2 regions of the Bradyrhizobium sp. CCBAU 65884 genome follow, and region 2 is predicted to be linked to the other one. Evidence: riboswitches for the same ligand, from Rfam matches in the RefSeq annotation. Region 2 holds a riboswitch; the other holds the start of a gene.

Region 1 (10,499 bases), on a different contig from region 2:
CGGCCGACATCGGTCTGGCCGTTAAGCCGCCCGATGTGGCGAGAAAAAGACGCGGGCTGCCTGCGAATAGCTGCGATGATTTTGCGCCGATACTGGCTTGAGGCTGCCGCATTGCCGACAACAGCATTAACTGCAATCCTGCAAAGGCGGCTTTATGAGAGGGAAACGGTTAATGCCCCACGCCACGACCAGGGACGACGTCCGCATCTATTTCGAAGAAGCGGGTCAGGGAACGCCAATCATTTTTCTGCACGAGTTCGCGGCCGACCACACCAATTGGGAGCCGCAGATGCGCTACTTCTCGCGCGGCCACCGCTGCATCACCTATTCGGCGCGCGGCTACACGCCGTCGGACGTGCCTGAGGGTGAGGTCTACAGCTACACGCATTTCTACAGCGATGCGCTCGCGGTGCTCGATCATCTCAGGATCGAGCGCGCGCATCTGGTCGGCCTGTCGATGGGCGCCTACTCGTCGCTCCAGATCGGGCTGAACGCGCCGCAGCGCGCGCTGTCGATGACGCTGGCCGGCGTCGGCTCCGGTTCGGAGATCGAGAACCTGGAGGCCTGGCGCAAGCAGTGCCGCGCCAACGCCGAGCAGTTCGAGACACTGGGCTCCGCCGAGGTCGCAAAGGTCACGCGCGAGGCGCCGAGCCGGATTCCCTTCCTGGTGAAGGACCCGCGCGGCCACGCCGATTTCTACGCCGCGCTGGCACGGCATGACGCCAAGGGATCGGCGCGCACGATGCGCGGCTTCCAGGGCGGCCGCCCCTCGATCTACACGATGACGGATGCGATCAAGCGCGCATCGACGCCGGCACTGATCATCTGCGGCGACGAGGACGATCCGTGCGTCGGGCCGAGCCTGTTCCTGAAGCAGCATCTGCCCACGGCGGGGCTGGCGATGTTTCCGAAGTCCGGCCACGTGCTCAATCTCGAAGAGCCCGCGCTGTTCAACGCAAGCGTGGAGCGGTTCGTGACGCTGGTGGAAGCCGGACGATGGCCGGTGCGCGATCCCAGGTCGCTGGTAGCGCATTAGACACAGGGACGGCCGCATACTCCGTCATTGCGAGCGCAGCGAAGCAATCCAGAGCCGCACTCCCTTCAGCTTGAACCTGCCATTGCCCGACAAAAGCTCCAGACAGCCGCATAGCGATTGCAGACAAATATTGCGATCGCAAGATTTCCTCCGGCAATGACAAATAACCCGAACGCAAGAAGCATCGAGTCGTGGGCCGACACCCAATTGAAGGGACCATCGACCACGTGATCACTCCAGAGCTTCGATATTCGCCAAGCCATCACAGCAAGGAAACAACTCATGAGCGGCAAGCCCATAGAATCCAAGATCAGGTCCAGATGGGGATACTCGTGGCGATAGCTCCCGACACAGGGCTGGAACAACGCTCCGACGAGCATCAGAGTGCTAAACAGCGTCACGATCGCGGCGGACGCTAATGAAACACCAAGAGTAGTTGCGGATAGGAAACGACGTACTCGGTTCAGCATTTGACAGCTCGGAGGGCTACTTCCCCCCGCCGCGACTGAGCAAGAACACCGCCTGCTCGCCGAACATGTTCCACACCCACCAGGGCAAATTCAACGGCACCGGGCGGCCGTAGAGATCGAGCGCGACCGAGCGCTCCATCTTCACGTTGATCTCGTCGCAGAGCTGCACGAAATCCTTGATGGTGCAGAAATGGATGTTGGCGGTGTCGTACCAGGTCGCCGGCAAATTCTCGGTGCGCGGCATGTGGCCGCCGACCAGGAGCTGGAGCCGCATCTTCCAGAAACCGAAATTCGGGAACGAGACGATGGCGCGGCGGCCGATGCGCAGCAGATTTTCCAAGACTACCCTCGGCTGCCGGGTCGCCTGCAGCGTCTGCGACAGGATCACGTAGTCGAAGGCGTCGTCGGGATAATTGACGAGGTCGGTGTCGGCATCGCCCTGCACCACCGCAAGGCCCTTGGCGACGCAGCGATTGACGCCCTCGCGCGACAGCTCGATGCCGCGGCCGTCGATGCCGCGGGTCTCCAGCAGCTGAAGCAAATCGCCCTCGCCGCAGCCGACGTCGAGCACTTTCGAGCCCGGCTTGACCATGTCGGCGACCAGCAGATGATCGGCGCGAAACTGGCCGGACGATCCGGTCGCAAGGCCGCCCAGCGGCAATACTTCCTGCACAGACATGCTAGCCATCCTTCAGTCCACGCGCCTTGCCCGCCGATTGCAGGAAGGCGCGGGAGATGTCGAAGAATTCGGGAACGTCGAGCAGGAAGGCGTCGTGGCCGCGATCGGTCTCGATCTCGGCGAACGACACCCGCGCGCTCGATGCATTCAGCGCGTGCACCAGCGCGCGCGATTCCGAGGTCGGAAACAGCCAGTCGCTGGTGAAGGAGACCACGCAGAAGCGGGTCGCAATTTCCGCGAACGCCTTTGCGAGCACGCCGCCATGGTCGGCGGCGATGTCGAAATAGTCCATCGCGCGCGTCAGATAGAGATAGGCGTTGGCGTCGAAGCGCTCGACGAAGGACGAGCCCTGGTAGCGCAGATAGGACTCGACCTGGAAGTCGGCGTCGAACGAGAAGGTCGGCAGCTCGCGGTCCTGCATGCGCCGGCCGAACTTGCGGTGCAGCGCTGCGTCCGAGAGATAGGTGATGTGCGCCGCCATCCGCGCCACCGCGAGCCCGCGATGCGGATGGATGCCATGATCGGCATAGCCGCCGCCGTGCCAGTCGGGATCGGCCATCACGGCCTGGCGGCCGAGCTCGTGGAAGGCGATGTTCTGCGCCGAGTGCCGCGTCGAGCAGGCGATTGCCAGCGCGGAGAACACGCGGCCCGGATAGGCCGCGGTCCATTGCAGCACCTGCATGCCGCCCATCGAGCCGCCGACGACCGCGAACAGCGTGTCGATGCCGAGCCGGTCGACCAGCATCGCCTGCGCACGCACCATGTCGGGGATGGTGATGACGGGGAAATCGAGGCCCCAGACCTTGCCGGTGGAAGGATTGATCGAGGCCGGCCCGGTCGAGCCCATGCAGCCGCCGATCACGTTGGAGCAGATGATGAAGTAGTGCTTGGGATCTATGGGTCGGCCGGGGCCGACCAGCGTCTCCCACCAGCCGGGCTTGCCGGTGACGGGATGCACGTTGGCGACATGCTGGTCGCCGGTCAGCGCATGGCAGATCAGCACCGCGTTGGAGCGATCGGCGTTGAGCTCGCCATAGGTCTGGTAGGCGATCTGGAACGGGGTGAGATCGACGCCGCAATCGAGCCGCAGCGGCTGCTCGGCGCCGAAATGCGCGATCTGCGAGCTTGGATGATCCACCTCGTGCGACCGCTCGTCGGCGCTGATCGCAGGACTCGGTATCGACTTGACGCCACCCATCTGACCATCGACCTCGTTTGCGATCAAACGCGTGATCGCCACTTGCATCAGGCCATGAAAAACCCGGCCTGAACGATAGGTTCGGCCGGGATCGGAAGCGTCCCCGGCCTGTTTAGCGAGTTTTTTAACGTGGCTGCAAGCCGGCCGGCTCAAATGACCACGGAACGGGCAAAAGCTACCGTCTTGGGCGGTTTTCGTCAAGTCGCGGCCCGGATCGGCCCAATTCGTCTCTCACGCGTCGTCCGAAAAGGACGTGATTTCTCTTTGCTTTCGCTGCCCTGACTGCCTAATCAGGACATCCCCCATCGAAACCATCGACAGCCAGACATGTCCCAACGTCCGCCCGCGCCACCATCGCTCCAGGAACTGCGCAAGGAGATCGACGCGATCGACGAGGGCATGCATCGCCTGCTGATGCAGCGCGGCGACATCATCGACCGCCTGATCCAGGTGAAGCAGACCCAGGAGGTCGGCTCGGCGTTCCGCCCGGCGCGCGAGGCCGCCATGATGCGCGAGATCGTGCAGCGCCATCGCGGCATCCTGCCGCTCGACACGGTCGAGAGCATCTGGCGCGTCATCATCTCGACGTTCACTTACGTGCAGGCACCGTTCTCGGTGCATGCCGACATCTCGGCGAGTGAGCCGGCGATGCGCGATTCCGCGCGCTTCCATTTCGGCTTCACGGTGCCTTACGTCGCGCATTTCAGCGCACAGGCCGCAGTCGAGGCGGTGGCGAAATCCAAGGGGGATCTGGCGCTGGTCTCGGCGACGTCCAGCCGCACGCCATGGTGGCTCTTGCTCGAAACGGAAGGCGCGCCAAAAATCATCGCGCGGATGCCCTTCGTCGAGCGCGCCGATCATCCGGCCGCACTGCCGGTGTTCGCGATCTCGCGCGTCGCCGACAGCGCCCTGGTGACGGAGGTCGAGACCTTCAGCGTCCGCGTGTCCGGGTGGAACGCCGAGGTCGCGCGCGCCCTGTCGCCGCTCGCCGAGATCGTGGCGGTGCCTGATACCGCCTTCGACGGCGCGGCGCTGCTGGTCTCGGTCACGAGCGCGACCAGCATCGACAAAATCAGGGCTGCCCTGATCGAGGCGGGGGCCTCGGTGCGCTCTACAGCCCTCGTCGGCAGCCACGCAACGCGCTATACGGTGCCCCCGACCGGGGCGAAATCGTAAACCACGCGCCGCGCCCCGCCATTTTCGGAGTTCAAGATGTCCCGCCCCGTGCCGAATCCCGGCATTCTCGATATTGCGCCCTACACGCCCGGCAAGAGCCCGGTCGCCGAGCCGGGCCGCAAGGTGTTCAAGCTGTCGGCCAACGAGACGCCATTCGGGCCCTCGCCCAAGGCGATCGAGGCGTTCAAGCGCGTGGCGGATCACCTGGAAGACTATCCGGAAGGAACCTCGCGCGTGCTGCGCGAGGCGATCGGCCGCTCCTTCGGGCTCGACCCGAACCGCATCATCTGCGGCGCCGGCTCGGACGAGATCCTCAATCTGCTCGCCCACACCTATCTCAGCCAGGGTGACGAGGCGATCTCCACCACGCACGGCTTCCTGGTCTACCCGATCGCGACCATGGCGGTGGGCGCCAAGAACGTCGTCGCGCAGGAGACCAACCTCACCTGCGACGTCGACGCCATCCTCAAGGCGGTGACGCCGAAGACCAAGCTGGTCTGGCTCGCCAACCCCAACAATCCAACCGGCACCTATGTGCCGTTCGACGAGGTCAAGCGCCTGCGCGCCGGCCTGCCGTCGCACGTGCTGCTGGTGCTCGATGCCGCCTATTGCGACTACGTCTCGCGCAACGACTACGAGATGGGGATCGAGCTGGTCGCTACCACCGAGAATACGGTGGTGACGCACACCTTCTCCAAGATCCACGGCCTCGCGGCACTGCGCATCGGCTGGATGTTCGGCCCCGAGCACATCATCGACGCGGTCAACCGCATCCGCGGCCCGTTCAACGTGTCGACGCCGGCAATGTATGCCGCGGTCGCCGCGATCGAGGACACTGCGCACCAGGCGATGTCGAAGCAATTCACCGAGACCTGGCGCAACTGGCTGACCGAGGAGATCGGCAAGCTTGGGCTGAAGGTGACGCCGAGCGTCGCCAATTTCGTGCTGATCCATTTCCCGACCGACAACGGCAGGACCGCGGATGACGCCGACGCCTTCCTGACCAAGCGGGGCCTCGTGCTGCGCGGCTTGAAGAATTACGGCCTGCCGCATTCGCTGCGCATGACCATCGGCACCGAGGAGGCCAACCGCCTCGTGGTCGACGGCTTGCGCGACTTCATGGCCGGCAAATGAGCAGCGCACCGCACTTCCAGCGCGTCGCGCTGATCGGCTTCGGCCTGATCGGCGGCTCGATCGCGCGCGCTGCGAAGCTCCAGGGCCTGGCGGGCGAAATCGTCACCACCGCGCGCTCGGAGAAGACCCGCGCGCGGGTGATGGAGCTCGGGATCGTCGATCAGGTCGTGGCGACCAATGCGGAAGCGGTGAAGGATGCCGATCTCGTCATCCTCTGCATTCCCGTCGGCGCCTGCGGCGAGGTCGCGCAGGAGATCGCCGCGCATCTGAAGCCCGGCGCTGTTGTCTCCGACGTCGGCTCGGTCAAGGGCGCCATCGTCAGGGACATGGCGCCGCATCTGCCGAAGACCGTTCATTTCGTGCCGGCGCACCCCGTGGCGGGCACCGAGCATTCGGGGCCGGATTCAGGTTTCGCCGAGCTCTTCATCAATCGCTGGTGCATCCTCACCCCGCCGGAAGGCGTCGACGCGGCCGCGACTGATCGCCTGCGCGCCTTCTGGGCGGCGATGGGCGCCAAGGTCGAGGTGATGACGCCGGACCATCACGATCTCGTGCTCGCGATCACCAGCCATCTGCCGCATCTGATCGCCTACACCATCGTCGGCACCGCCGACGAGCTGGCGCAGGTGACGGAGTCCGAGGTGATCAAGTTCTCCGCCGGCGGTTTCCGCGATTTCACCCGCATCGCGGCCTCCGACCCGACGATGTGGCGTGACGTCTTCCTCGCCAACAAGGAGGCCGTGCTGGAGATGCTCGGCACCTTCACCGAGGACCTCGCAAAACTGACCCGCGCGATCCGCCGCGGCGACGGCGAAGCCCTGTTCGACCATTTCACCCGCACCCGCGCCATCCGCCGCGGCATCGTCGAGATCGGCCAGGATTCGGCGGCCGCGGATTTCGGCCGTCAGCATGGGCAGCTCGGCAACAAGCCGTGAGTTCGTAGCTTGGATGGCGCCAGCGCGGAGCGATCTCGATCTGCTCCCTTGACCTAGTCGATGAAGGCCGCGAGCTCACCCGGCGTCCCCGAGGGAAAGGCTTCCTTGAGAAAGTCGAGGAACGCGGATACGCGAGCGCTGAGCAGCCGGCGCGAAGGGTACAGCGCCCAGAGGACGATCTCCGGTCCGTCGACATCACCCCAGTGGACGAGCTTGCCGGCCGCCAGGTCGTGACTCACAAGCGACACAGGAAGGCGAGCGGCGCCCACGCCTGCGCGGACCGCATCGCGAACCATAACGATCGAGGACAGGCGAAGCACCGGATCGGTCGAGATCCGTGAGTTTCCGATCGAAGACTTCACCTCCCACGCCGATGTCAGATCGCTCGCACCACGCACCACGGTCGGAACGGCAAGATCGTACGCAGGGCGACTGAGGTCGGGGCTCGCGACCACGACCAGCCGATCGCGCATCAGGATTCGTCCGACAAGGGTTTCGTCGGGGTCGGGATTGACGCGGATCACGAGGTCATAGCCTTCCTCGATCATGTCGACGGCGCGGTCTTCCGTCGTGACCTCGAGCCGCACCTCCGGATATTTCAGAGCGAACGCAGCGGCCAGCTTTCCCATCGCAGTTTGCGAGAAAAGCAGAGGCGCGCTGATCCGCAAGCTGCCTCGCGGCTTGGCACCGCCTGAAGCGATCGCCGCCGCCGTCTCGTCGAGTTCGGCGAGCAATGTTCCCGTCCGCTCATAGAGCGCCCGCCCTTCCTCGGTGAGCTTCAGCGTGCGGCTTCCGCGCTCGAAGAGGCGCAAGCCAAGGCTGCCCTCCAGCTCGGAGACCCGGCGCGAGAGCGTCGCCTTCGGGCGGCCGGCAGCCCGGGCGGCCCGTCCGAACCCGCCGTGACGGGCGACAAGGTTGAAATCGGCGAGTGCGAGCAGATCCATATGTTCCACCAATGAGACGGTCTGTCCAAATATAGCGTCTATCGGCCCGCACGTGGGTCACTAATTTGCGGGGGTGTCCAGCAACCCACCCCGGAGTGAACCCATGACCATCCTCGTGACCGGCGCCACCGGCAATGTCGGCCGCCAAGTCGTTGAACAGCTCGTCAAGCGCGGCGCCGATGTTCGCGCCCTCGTCCGCGATCCTGCAAAGGCCAACCTGCCGCCGGGCGTCAACGTCGTGCAGGGCGACCTCCTGGACGTTGACTCGCTGCGCAGTGCGTTCTCAGGCGTCTCCACCCTGTTCCTGCTCAACGCCGTGGTAGCGGACGAATTCACCCAGGCGCTGATCGCCCTCAACATTGCGCGAGAAGCTGGCGTCGAGCGGCTCGTCTATCTGTCGGTGATCCACAGCGATCTGTACGTGAACGTGCCGCACTTCGCGGGCAAGTTCGGCGTCGAGCGGATGATCGAGCAGATGGGCTTCAACGCCACCATCCTGCGCCCCGCCTACTTCATGAACAACGATCTCACGATCAAGGACGTGGTGAGCGGATACGGCGTCTACCCCATGCCGATCGGCGGCAAAGGACTGGCGATGATCGACGCCCGCGACATCGGTGAAATCGCGGCCATCGAGCTCGTCCGCCGCGACAAGTCCGGCGCATCACTTCCGCCCGACCGGATCAATCTCGTCGGTCCGGACACACTGACCGGCGCGAAGGCTGCCGCCATCTGGTCGGAGGTGCTGGGTCGCACGATCGCATATCCGGGTGACGATCCTGCCGGCTTCGAAAAGAACCTCAGGCAGTTCATGCCGAGCTGGATGGCCTTCGACATGCGGCTGATGAGCGAGCGCTTCCTCACCGACGGAATGATCCCCAATGCCGGCGACGTCGAGCGTCTGAACACTCTCCTCGGCCGTCCGCTGCGCTCCTATCGCGACTTCGTCTCTGAGATCACGGCTTCGGCCTGACGGCAGCGGCATCAGCCAAGGGCCCGCGAGCTGCTCGCGGAAGGCAAGCTCTGATCGTCACAACGAACATGAACCAGGGGGCGGCCTCAACGGAGACGTCCCGCATTCCGAGGTCACGACCATGCAAGACTCCGAAACCGACAACATCCGGACTGTCCCACCGAAGATACTGATCCTTGGCGCGACCGGCGCCACCGGCCGCCTGATCGTCAACCAGGCGGTGGCGCGAGGGTACGACGTCGCGGCGCTCGTGCGTTCTGGCGAGAAAGCGTGTGATCTGAAGGGTGCCAATCTCATCATCGGCGATGCCCGCGACGAGATCGCCTTGCGTCAGGCACTCAAGGGCCGTGATGCCGTTGTCAGCGCACTCGGCACACCGGCGAGCCCGTTCCGCGAGGTGACGCTGCTCTCGGCGGCGACACGCATGCTTGTGAATACGATGAAGGCGCAACAAGTCTCGCGCCTCGTCTGCATCACCGGAATTGGCGCAGGTGATAGCGCCGGCCATGGCGGGTTTGTTTTCGACAATCTGATTTTCCCGCTGCTCTTGCGCAAGGTGTACGCCGACAAAAACCGCCAGGAGGCCATCGTCAGAAACAGCGGGCTCGACTGGGTTCTCGTTCGGCCCTCAGTCCTGAACGACAAGCCCGGCCGCGGCTCGGTCCGAGCCCTGACGGACCTCTCCGACTTCCGTGGAGGAAGCATATCGCGACAGGACGTTGCGACCTTCGTCCTGGATCAACTGCGCGCCGATGCCTGGCTGCATCGTGCGCCGTTGATCACGTGGTGAACTCAGCCCACGCTCTAATACAGCGGCGGGATCTGGCCGACCTTGACCGGGCCGAGCAGCACGGCGCCGTCGACGAATTTCAGCGGGAAGCTCCTCGCCTTCTTGCCTTCCAGCGTGCTCTCGGTGCCGATCGAGTTGATGCCGGCGGCAACGCCGGCATTGGCGTTCTGCTTGATCACCTTGCCGAGGCCGGGCACGGCTCGGTCGAGCGCGCCGAACAGATTGTTGAGGTCCTGCGATTTCACGCCGGGCGCGACGCGATCGAGCGTTGCCTGCGGCACGCCCTCCTCCAGCATCTTCTCGATGCCGAGCGCGGGGATCACGCGCTCGAGGCCCGTCACCGTCATCTGCAGTTCGCCGTCGAGCCGGCCATTGGCGGAGAGGCCAAGCGTGCCGGCCGCAACCGCGATCATCTCGCCCTGCTGGATCCGCGACTGCACGATCTCGATATGACCGCCGGCGGCCTGGATCTCGCGGAAGCGCTGCGGCCAGGGCTTTGGCGTCAGGTCGGAGAGGCCGGTGATCTTGGCGCGCGTGTCCGCCTCGAACGGCTCGGCGAGCAAGGGATGAACGCCCTGGATGCTGCCCTGCGCGACATGGAGCACGGTCTCGATCACGGGATGATCGGCTGGCGATCCGTCCGCGAGGCGCCCGTGCAGCTCGACCTGCTTGGCACGCGCGAGCGGCACCTGCATGCTGCCGTCGAGACGATTGATGTTGGGATCGTCGAACACGATCGAGGCGCGGTCCGGCACCGCCGGCAGGCCGACCACGCTGCTGCGGCCCTTGCTCCAGTTCACCACGAAGGTGTTTTGCGTGACACCGTCGGTCAGCGTCGCGGGCGCTGAGAATTCGGCGATGACGAGCTTGGGATCGTACACCTGCGCAACGACCAGGATGTTGTCGAGCTTGGCCGTGAACGGCGTCTTGCTGGCGTTCTGCGAGACCAGGGCGACGCTGGCACCGGAGCACTGGACCTCGAAGCGGAACGGGAATCCGGCGATCGAGCGCTTGGCGCAATCATAGATGCGGCCGGACTTGGCCTCCTGTGCCCGCCAGGCGTCGGCGGCCACTTCGGCCTGCGAGGCCGCATAGAACCAGAAGCAGCTCCAGGCGACGGCGAGGATCAGGACGAGGAGGGGGGCGATGAAAAGGCCCCAAGGG
Region 2 (10,499 bases):
GCCGGGCATTTCATTCTCGCCGAAGTCTCCGGCGGGGCAGCCATGCATGCGCTGATTAGTCTCTCCGGGGTCCTGATCATGTGGGGCGTGGCCTGGGTGATTTCGTGGTACAAGCGCGTGGCTGACAAGAGCGGTGCGAAAACCAAAAACGCCGTCGGCAACGCCGATCTGGCGGGAGGGGGCTGATGAAGGCGAAGGTTCTCCTGAGCCTGGTCCTGCTATGCGGTAGCCTCGCCGCGCCTGTGGCGTGGGCGGGCGATGCTGCGCCTGGCGCTGCCACCGCGCCCGCGGCGTGCGAATTGCCGTCCTATCTGCTTACCAGCGAAAGCCAGCTTCCCAAGGTTGCCGAGGCCATCAAGGCCGGCAAGCCGCTCGAAATCCTGGTCATCGGCAGCCGCTCGACCACGATTCCGTCCTCGGAGGGCAGCTCCTATCCGGCGCGCATGGAAGCGGTTCTGAAGGAAAAGCTGCCGCCGTCGGAAGCGGTGCACGTCTCCGTAGAAATACAGAGCAAGCGAACGGCGGAGGAGGCCGCCTCGACCTTCGTTAAGCTGATGGAAGCAAAAACGCCTACTTTGGTCGTCTGGCAGACCGGGACCGTGGATGCCATCCGATCCATCGATCCCGACGAATTTCGCAGCGCAGTCACCGAGGGGGTTATTGCGTTGCAAAAGGCAGGGGCCGACGTCGTCTTGATGAATTTGCAGTACAGCCCGCGTACCGAAACGATGATCTCGGCCCAGCCATTTCTCGATAATATGCGCGTCGTGGCGCAGGAGCATGATATTCCGCTGTTCGATCGCTTCACGATCATGCGGCAGTGGAATGATCAGGGTCAGTTCGACCTGTTCAGCCCGTCCCGCGGGCCCGAACTGGCGAAGCAGGTTCATGATTGCCTTGGCCGGGCGTTGGCACAGTTCGTGATCGACGCAGCCCATCTGGAGCCGGCCCAGCAGCAAAATTGAGGTCTAGCGTTAATGAGTTCTCTCCGCCCTTTTTGCCTGACGGCATGGCTGGCCGCGCCTGCAGCAGCAGTGCTGTTGTTGCTGGCGCCGGCCCCGCAGTCCCATGCGCAGACGCAAGCCGCACAGGCGACGCCCGCACCCGCGCAGTCGGCTGATCCCGCGCCCGCCTCGCCCTCACAGACCAATGTCGCCGCAACCTCTCCCGAGCAGCGCGGCATCACCGCGCGCGCCATCGACAAGGTGAAACAGGTCGCCAAATCCGCCGGCGACGTCTTCAACCGCGTGCCCTGCCTGCCGCCGAAGGGCGGCTCCAAGGCGATGGGCTCGCTGCCGCATGTCGCGGGCAAGCTCGTCGCCGGCCAGCCCGTCCTCATCGTCGCGTTCGGCTCGTCGTCGACCGCAGGATTCGGCGCGAGCTCGCCGGAGTTCAATTATCCGAATCGTCTTGCCGCCCAGCTGCGCCGCCATTATCCGACCGCCGACATCACCGTCGTCAATGCCGGCGTCGGCGGCGAGGATGCGCCCGAGATGATGAAGCGTCTCCAGACCCAGGTGATCGACGTGCATCCGGATCTCGTGATCTGGCAGGTCGGCACCAACGCGGTGCTGCGCAATCTCGATCCCGGCGACACCGCCAAAATGGTCGAGGACGGCATCAGCCGCATCCAGGCCGCCGGCGGCGCCGACATCGTGCTGGTCGATCCGCAATATTCGCCGGCCGTCAACCAGCGCGGCGAAAGCGCCGGCAAGATGGTGAAGCTGCTCGGCAAGGTCGCCGAGCTTCGTCACGTCGGCATCTTCCCGCGCTTCGAGGTGATGCGCGACTGGCACGAGAACCAATCGATTCCGGTCGAGAGCTTCGTCATCGCAGACGGCCTGCACATGAACGATTGGGGCTACGCCTGCTTCGCGCAGCTGCTCGGCGACGACATCATCCGCTCGGTGGGGCAGATCAAGCTGGGCGTGAACGTGCCGGGGGATGTGCGGACCTATCGGCCGATGTAGGCACGCTGCCGTAGGGTGGGCAAAGGCGCAAAGCGCCGTGCCCACCACCTCGTCGTTGTAATCGAGAACGGTGGGCACGCTTCGCTTTGCCCACCCTACGATTGCGAATACGTGGCTACGCCTTCTCCAGCGCCGCCGTCAGATCCTCGATCAGATCATCGGCATGCTCGAGCCCCGCGGAGAAGCGGATAAAACCTTCGCTGATGCCGAGCGCGGCGCGGTCCTCCGGCTTCAGACGCTGATGCGTCGTGGTCGCCGGATGCGTGACGAGGCTCTTGGCGTCGCCGAGATTGTTCGAGATCTTCGCCAGCTTCAATTCGTTGAGCACGCGGAACGCCGCAGCCTTTCCGCCCTTGACCTCGAAGCCGACCAGCGTCGAGCCGCCACGCATCTGCTTCTTCACCAGCGCTGCCTGCGGATGATCGGCGCGGCCCGGGAAAACCAGCCGCGAGATCTTCGGATGGCTCGCGAGCACGTCGGCGATGCGCGCGGCGGTGTCGGTCTGCGCGCGCACGCGTACGCCCAGCGTCTCCAGGCCCTTGAGCAGGACCCAGGCGTTGAACGGCGAGATCGACGGGCCGGTCTGGCGCATGAAATTGTGGATGTGCTCGGCGATGAAGGCTTCCGACGACAGGATGATGCCGCCGAGGCAGCGACCCTGGCCGTCGATATGCTTGGTCGCGGAATAGACCACGACGTCGGCCCCGAGCGCGAGCGGGCTCTGCCAGATCGGCGTCGCGAACACGTTGTCGACGACGAGCCGCGCGCCGCCCTTGTGCGCGATCTCGGCAATCCCGGGAATGTCGAGCACGTCGAGCGTCGGGTTGGTCGGGCTCTCCAGGAAGAACGTCTTGGTGTTCGGCCTGACGGCGCGCTGCCATTGGTCGAGATCGAGACCGTCGACCAGCGTGGTCTCGATGCCGTAGCGCGGCAGCAGGTCCTGGATGACGTAGAGGCACGAGCCGAACAGGGCGCGGGAGGCCACGACGTGGTCGCCGGCCTTGAGCGGCGCCAGGATCGCCGTCGTCACCGCGGCCATGCCGGTCGCCGCCGAGCGGGCGGCTTCGGCGCCTTCGAGCTCGATCATGCGGCGCTCGAACATCGCGATGGTGGGATTGGAGTAGCGCGAATAGATGAAGCCCGGATCCTCGCCCTTGAACCGCGCCTCGCATTGCTCCGCGGTGTCGTAGACGTAGCCCTGGGTCAGGAACAGCGCCTCCGACGTCTCGCCATATTGCGAGCGCAGGGTGCCGGAATGGACCAGGCGGGTTTCGGGACGGTAGTTGGTGGTCGACTTCGACATAGGTACCTCCGACATGACCGTCTCGTCGAAAACGGTCACAAAAAAACCGGCCTGGATATCTCCACGGGCCGGGATCACAGAGGTCCCCGGCCTGTTTAGCGACTTATTTAACGTGGCTGCAAGCCGGCCGGCTCAAATCACCACGGGATAAGTGATGCTCATATTCCGCAATGCCCTTTCCGTCAAGGCGTCCATCGGATAGCCGTAAAAGGCTTGTATTTCCGGCATGTCCGGATGCATCTGACCCCTGATGAGGACCCCCGGTTGACGTTCACGGTCGCGCCCGACGCCAATGGTATCCTGCCCGACCGCATGATCGCGGCGATGGCGGCGGCGGGTCTCATCCTGCCCGCCTATGACTTCGTCGAGAGCCAGATCCAGCCGGCGAGCCTCGATCTGCGTCTCGGCGACATCGCCTATCGCGTCCGCGCCAGCTTCCTGCCCGGTCCCGGCGCCACCGTCGCCGAGCGCATCGACGAATTGAAGCTGCACGAATTCAGCCTCGCCGACGGCGCGGTGCTGGAGACCAACTGCGTCTACATCGTGCCGCTGCTGGAGAGCCTCGCGCTGCCGCCGGAGATCGTCGCGGCTGCGAACCCGAAGAGCTCCACCGGCCGGCTCGACGTCTTCACCCGGGTCATCGCCGACGGCACCCGCCGCTTCGACATGATCGGCGCCGGCTATCACGGCCCGCTCTATGCCGAGATCAGCCCGAAGACGTTTCCGGTGCTGGTCAGCGAGGGCTCGCGTCTGTCGCAGGTGCGCTTCCGCACCGGTGACGCCATCCTCAATGCCGACGAGCTCGATGCGCTTCATGCCGCCGAGCGCCTCGTCGATATCGACGATGCCGATCTCTCCGGCGGCGTCGCCGTCTCCGTCGATCTCTCCGGCGAGAAAGCGAACGGCTTCGTCGGCTACCGCGCCAAGCGCCACACCGGTGTGGTCGACGTCGATCGTCGCGCCGGCTATTCCGTCGAGGACTTCTGGGAGCCGATCTCGGCCCGCCCGGACGGCAGCCTGATCCTCGATCCCGGCGAGTTCTACATCCTGGCCTCGAAGGAAGCCGTGCAGGTGCCGCCCGACTACGCCGCGGAGATGGTGCCGTTCGATCCGCTGGTCGGCGAATTCCGCGTGCACTATGCCGGATTCTTCGATCCCGGCTTCGGCTATGCCGGCGCGGGCGGGCTAGGATCGCGCGCCGTGCTCGAAGTGCGTTCGCGCGAAGTGCCGTTCATCCTCGAGCACGGCCAGATCGTCGGCCGCCTCGTCTACGAGAAGATGCTGGCCCGTCCCGACGCGATGTACGGCCAACGCATCGGCTCCAACTACCAGGCCCAGGGCCTCAAACTATCGAAGCATTTTCGCGTGTAGCCCGATCCTGTAGCCCGGATGGAGCGCAAGCGTAATCCGGGGCAGTCTCACTCGTGGCACGATCCCGGATTACGCTCCGCTCCATCCGGGCTACATGCGAGGTGACGACATGAGCAACCCATCCGAACTCGACGCAAGGATCGCCGAAGACGTCGCGGATGCGCTGATCTATTCGGACCGCTCCGGCACGATCATGCGATGGAACCGCGCAGCGACGGCCCTGTTCGGCTTCTCCGCAGCGGAAGCGCTGGGCCAGAATCTCGACCTGATCATTCCCGAGCATCTGCGCGCCGCGCACTGGAAGGGCTTTGAAGCTGCGCTGGCCAGCGGCAGCATGAAGCTTGCGGGCAGGCCGACACTGACCCGCGCGCTGCACAAGAGCGGTCGCAAGCTCTACATCGAGATGACCTTCGCGCTGGTGCGGGATTCCGGCGGCAACGTCCTGGGATCGGTGGCGATGGCGCGCGATGTCACCGAACGGGTCGAGCGAGAGCGCGCGGCCAAGACGCCACCGCAAACTTCGTGATGCGGAATTGGCAGGTGGCCACGCAGGGCGCTCTGCACGGGCGTCATGTTGCCTGCCGGAAGGTGCGGTGACACACTCGATCGCAACACGATCGGGAGCGAAACGAATGACCGCCGCAGCTGACGCCGCGCAGGAAGCTCAATGGAAGCACTGGCGTGCGGTCGCCGACCTCTACCACGCCTATTTCACCGGCCTCATTCTCACCGTCGTCACGCGGCGCGGCACGGCGGATGCAGCGGAGTTCGTCTTCCGCGTGTTCCGCCGCCAGCAGGAGCGCTTCCTGCCGGGCTTGCGGAAGCTCGGGATCGATCATCTGCCGCCGGCGGTGGCGGCCGCGCAATATCACTATCTCTCGAACTGGATCGGCGGCGTGCATGTCGAATACATGTATGAGAGCGACGCCAAGGCCTGGATCCGCTATCCGCCGCCGCGCTGGATCTGGAAAGGCACGGCGATCTGCGGCGTGCCGGGCGAGGTTTCCCGCGCCATGTTGCGGGGATGGCACGCCAATAATGGCGTCGCACTCGGCGATCTCAGGCTCGGCTTCGTCTGCACCAAGCAGAGCGTCGACGGCCAGGACGGGCTGGAAGGCTACTACCACCAGTACGATCATCCGCTCGAGCTGGATCAGCGCCTGGTGTTCGCGCGGCATCTGGAAGCGCCGCTGTTCGATGCGAAGACTGCGCCGGCTTTGCCGGTTGCGAGCTGGCCGAAGCCGCGCCTCGAAAAAGCCTATCGCAACTACGCGATGGAATATGTGCGCACGGCGGCGCCCGTGATGGTGCAGCTGTTCGGCCCGGAAGACGCCGGCTATCTGCTGCACCTCACCGGCAAGCTGATCGGCATGCAATATTTCGACGAGGTCGCGGCGGCACTGGCGATGAGCCGCGGCGGGGCAAGCGAATTCGCGTCGTTCCTGAACGCGCTGTTCGCGGCGCAGGATGACGCGGCCGAGACCGCGCAATCCGAAGGCGCGTTCGAAATCCGCCAGCGGAGCTGGAAGCTGATGGACGACGTCGCCGACTATCACGGCGCCTGCGCCAGGGTGCTGGAGGGATTGTTCGAAGGCCTGGCTGCGGGATGCGGGCGGCACATCGGCGTGCGCATGCGCGCTGCTGCTGGCGGCCGCGCGCCGCTGGTCTGGACGATCGAATAGCCTTCATCCATCGAAATGCGCTGCCGCAGGGCACGCCTGCAGCTGGCGCAGGTGGAATCGCTGCGAGCCGTGCTAACAAGCCTCTCGCCGCGCCTTCTGCGCGAAGAAAATAATCGGCACACCTACGTATTGCCGCGCCGCAAATGGCGCCCCCTGCCCCGGAGAGGACATGTCCGACATCGCCGAAATCCCGGTCGATGAGCAAGAGCGTCCGCTGCCGCCGCCCCCGCGGCCGCTACGAAGCGCGCTTGTAGACGGGCCGATCCTGCGCACGTTGCTCTCTCTCGCCTGGCCCAACGTGATCGCGCTCTCGGCCGGCACCTGTACGGTGATCGCGGAGACCTCCTATATCGGCCGGCTCGGCGTCGAGGCGCTGGCGGCGATGGCGCTGGTGTTTCCGACAATCATTCTGACCATGACGATGTCGGGCGGCGCCATGGGTGGTGCGGTGGCTTCCGCCATCGCCCGCGCGCTCGGCGCCGGGAACCGCGAACGCGCCGCCACGCTCGCCGCGCATGCGATCCTGATCGGCATCAGCTTCGGCCTCGTCTTCATGCTGGGCATGCTGATCTTCGGGCCGCGGGTGCTGGAAATGCTCGGCGGCCGCGGCGACGTGCTGACCCACGCTGTCGCCTACACGCAGGTATTTTTCGGCGGCGCCGTGCTGCCCTGGCTGCTCAACACCATGGCCGGCGTGCTGCGTGGCACCGGCAACATGAAGCTGCCGTCGTTCCTGATCCTCAACTCGGCGGCCTGGCAGATCGTGCTCGGCGGCACGCTGGGCCTCGGGCTCGGGCCGGTGCCGCAGTTCGGCATGCGCGGCGTCGCGGCCGGCGCGCTGATCGCCTATTCCATGAACATCGGCATCATGGGCTGGTACCTGTTCTCCGGTCGCGCGCGGGTTACACCGAAGCTGCGCGGCCTGCGCATTCAGTGGGCGATGTTTTTCGACATCCTGAAGGTCGGCGCGATCGCCTGCTTCTCGCCGCTGCAATCGGTGCTGACGATCTCGATCTTCACCCACATGCTGGCGAAGTTCGGCACCGCGATCCTCGCCGGCTACGGCATTGGCGCGCGGCTCGAATTCCTGCTGACCTCTATCGCATTTTCGTTCGGCATCGCCTGTGTGCCGATGGTGGGGATGGCGATCGGCGCAGGCAACATTGCGCGCGCGCGGCGCGTCGCCTGGATCGCCGGTGCATCCGCATTCGTGGCCGTCGGCGCGCCGGCATGCGTCGTTGCGATGTTCCCCGATCTCTGGATCAACATCTTCACCGACAGCGCAGCCGTGCGCGCGGCGAGCCATCAATATCTCTCGACGGTCGGACCGTTCTACGCCTTTTTCGGCATTGCCACGACGATGTATTTCTCCTCGCAAGGCGCGGCCAAGGTGATCGGGCCGGTGCTGGCGCAGACGGCGCGGCTGATCTACATCTCGGCGGCCGGCTGGTGGCTGTCGACACACGGGGCGACCGCGCAGAGCTTCTTCTGGCTGGCCGCAAGCTCGATGGTCGTGCTCGGCCTGCTCTCATTCTCCAGCGTGGTGCTGACGCGCTGGGGACCGCGCGCGAACAAGGCTGCGATCAGGCCGGCTCTCTCTCGCGCCGCCGATTAGCGATGCCTGTGGCGGCGATGGCCGCTACCGCCGCCGACATTGGCGAGCCGCATCAATTGCGGGATCATCGCCATCATGTCGCCGCCTCCGGCACCACCGAGCATGCCCATGATGTCGCCGCCACCAACGCCGCCATAACCGGCCGGCATGGTGCCGCCCCCCATCGGGGTGTAGCCGCCGTAATTGGGTGCGCCAAAGCCGCCGCCGAGATGGCCGCCGGACAGGCCACCGAGGCCGCCGCCGCCGTTCTCCATCATGCGGCTCATCATCGGGCCCATGGTCTGCATCATCATGGCGAAGCGGCGCTTGCCCATCTTCGCCTTCATCATCTCCAGCATCGGGGCCATCTGGGTCATCATGTCCTCGCCGCCGGCACCTCCGCCGCCGAGGAACTGCGCCTTCGCCGGCGAGCTCGCGACTGAAAACAGCAGCAGCACGGCGGCCGCCTGGCAAATCACCTTGTCCGCACCTCGCATGGCATGCTCCTCGCGTGCGTCGCGCCGCCGGGAGAGCGGAGCCAACCGGACGCACGCCGCGATGGTTACGGCTGGCGAGGGCGGAGCTCTGTGAGAAAACTCACAGAGCCGCGTGGACCGCCGCTAGGCTGCAGCGGGCGGAAACGCTTTATGTATCGCAACGACGGCGTCCTTGGTCTGGCCCTGGACGTAGGCTGCAAGCTCGTTCGGCAGCATGTCGATGATCCACACCAGGCGGCTTCTCCGGTCGCCGTCGGCGATCACCTGCACCGAGGCGCTGTAATGCTGCAGCCGCTCGTTGTTGATGGCATAGACGAGGCGCTGCCGCGCGTCGTCGCAATCGACCAGCACCTCGCGCGCCACCGAACCGTTGGCGAAGGTGACGATACGCGCATCGCCGTCGATCGTGCAGGCGGTGACGAAGCCGGGTGCCAGCCGTTCATGCAGCGCGCCGAAATCGCGCACCGCATCCCAGACGTCGCGTGCCGGGGCATTGATGGAGATGTCGTTGTGGATGGAGGCCATCGGGGAATTCCTATGATGTGGAGTTCGTAGGGTGGGCAAAGGCGCGCTCTTCGCGCGCCGTGCCCACCATTCATCGGCGCTCTCGCACGCGATGGTGGGCACGCTACGCTTTGCCCACCCTACGAGTGCTCGTGCGCGGCGGCTTCTACACACAAACCGCCTCGACATTATTGCCATCGGGATCAATCAGGAACGCCGCGTAGTAGGTCGGGCTGTAATCCTTGCGCGGCCCGGCGCCGCCATTGTCGCGGCCGCCGCTCTTCAGGCCTTCGCTGTGGAACGCCTTGACCGCGTCATGATTTCCGGCGCGGAACGCGATGTGCGCGCCGTCGGCCTTCCGGCCCTTGTTCAGGTGCAGCCACAGCCCCGGCTCGCCCTTCGGCCCGAAGCCGGCATAGCCGTCGCCGCTGGAGCACAGGACGTAACCGAGCGGCGCCAGCACCGCGGTGTAGAAGCGCGTCGCGGCGTCGAGATCGGCAACGCGAAGCCCGATGTGGTCGTACATGGTCGTCTCCATTTGCAAAGCGCGCCGAAAATGGCGCGCGCCCGGAGACGACCCTAGTCGGGGTGGAGCGGGCGGCTCTTGGAGAATCTTGCGCTTGGCAGCCGGCTAATTCGCCGGAACCTCCGACTGCCACCGGATCACCCGTTTCAGGTGATAGACGTGAACCCACATGTTCGTTCCGATCACGCTGACCGTTGCGACGATCAGGGCCGTGAGCTTCTGCGGGTCATGAAGGGCGAGGACGAGCAGGAACGCGGACAGGGCCGCCGTGACGCCGAAGCTGAACCAGAGCCCGATGAGGCGTGGTGCAAACCAGGCCGGCTGACCGTCGGTGCCCCATTGCATCGGAATCCTGCGCGAGGTGATCTGGCGGCCATAATAGACGGCACAGCCGGCGATGAAGGCAAGACCAACGGCAAGCGCGATCAGTGTGGCCGCAATCACATCACTCGGGGCACTGTTCATCTGCCGGGTCGCCGCATTTCAAAGAGCGTTGATTCGCTCTTTGGTTGTAATATCGCGCGGCGTTCCGTAAGCCCAGTACGACGCGCCCGTCTGGTCAACAGACTATTACCCCACCATGCGGCCGACCTGTCTCAGTTGAGGACGAGGCGTTCGGCGAAGACGCTGCGCTCCCCGCGCGAGGCCTGGCGGAATTTGGTCGGCGATACGCCGGCAGCGCGGTGGAAGGTGCGGACGAAGTTGGAGAGATCGCCGAAGCCGACGTCATAGGCGACATCGGTGACCGCAATGTCGTCATCCGTGAGCAGCCGCGCTGCGTGCCGCAGCCGCGACCGCACCAGATATTGATGCGGGGTGACGCCGAGCACGCTCGAGAACTGCCGCAGGAAATGGAACGGGCTGAGGCCCGCCTGCTTTGCGGCCTGTTCGAGATCGACCTCGGCATGCGAATTGTCGTCGATCCAAAGTGCGGCCTCGACCGCGCGGCGGCGGTCGCGCGCGGTGGGGGTGGCCGGCTTGCGCGCCTTGCCCGAAACGACGTCGACAAAACGGCCGGCCAGGATCTGGCCGACCTCGTCGAGGCCAATATC

The links. Region 2 has a riboswitch for S-adenosylmethionine ahead of XI03_RS11585 (O-succinylhomoserine sulfhydrylase). Riboswitches for the same ligand answer to the same signal wherever they lie in the genome.
Region 1: it holds a riboswitch for S-adenosylmethionine, as region 2 does, so the genes downstream of both, metX (homoserine O-acetyltransferase MetX) here and XI03_RS11585 (O-succinylhomoserine sulfhydrylase) in region 2, are expected to answer to the same signal.

The regions. Positions count from the first base shown of each region.
Region 1 is NZ_LBJU01000073.1:14,976-25,474, reverse strand. Features, by position in the region: gene XI03_RS03385 (alpha/beta fold hydrolase) at 173-1,036, shown strand; gene XI03_RS03380 (hypothetical protein) at 1,102-1,506, opposite strand; gene metW (methionine biosynthesis protein MetW) at 1,523-2,185, opposite strand; gene metX (homoserine O-acetyltransferase MetX) at 2,187-3,383, opposite strand; SAM riboswitch at 3,475-3,554, opposite strand; gene XI03_RS03365 (chorismate mutase) at 3,711-4,559, shown strand; gene hisC (histidinol-phosphate transaminase) at 4,596-5,693, shown strand; gene XI03_RS03355 (prephenate/arogenate dehydrogenase family protein) at 5,690-6,628, shown strand; gene XI03_RS03350 (LysR family transcriptional regulator) at 6,682-7,572, opposite strand; gene XI03_RS03345 (SDR family oxidoreductase) at 7,676-8,545, shown strand; gene XI03_RS03340 (NAD(P)-dependent oxidoreductase) at 8,667-9,335, shown strand; gene XI03_RS03335 (DUF2125 domain-containing protein) at 9,350-10,499, opposite strand, start outside.
Region 2 is NZ_LBJU01000105.1:27,279-37,777, forward strand. Features, by position in the region: gene XI03_RS11570 (OpgC domain-containing protein) at 1-186, shown strand, start outside; gene XI03_RS11575 (SGNH/GDSL hydrolase family protein) at 186-965, shown strand; gene XI03_RS11580 (SGNH/GDSL hydrolase family protein) at 978-1,970, shown strand; gene XI03_RS11585 (O-succinylhomoserine sulfhydrylase) at 2,086-3,273, opposite strand; SAM riboswitch at 3,348-3,427, opposite strand; gene XI03_RS11590 (2'-deoxycytidine 5'-triphosphate deaminase) at 3,508-4,644, shown strand; gene XI03_RS11595 (PAS domain S-box protein) at 4,754-5,170, shown strand; gene XI03_RS11600 (hypothetical protein) at 5,277-6,326, shown strand; gene XI03_RS11605 (MATE family efflux transporter) at 6,496-7,941, shown strand; gene XI03_RS11610 (hypothetical protein) at 7,938-8,417, opposite strand; gene XI03_RS11615 (SRPBCC family protein) at 8,541-8,942, opposite strand; gene XI03_RS11620 (VOC family protein) at 9,088-9,447, opposite strand; gene XI03_RS11625 (hypothetical protein) at 9,553-9,912, opposite strand; gene XI03_RS11630 (helix-turn-helix transcriptional regulator) at 10,044-10,499, opposite strand, start outside.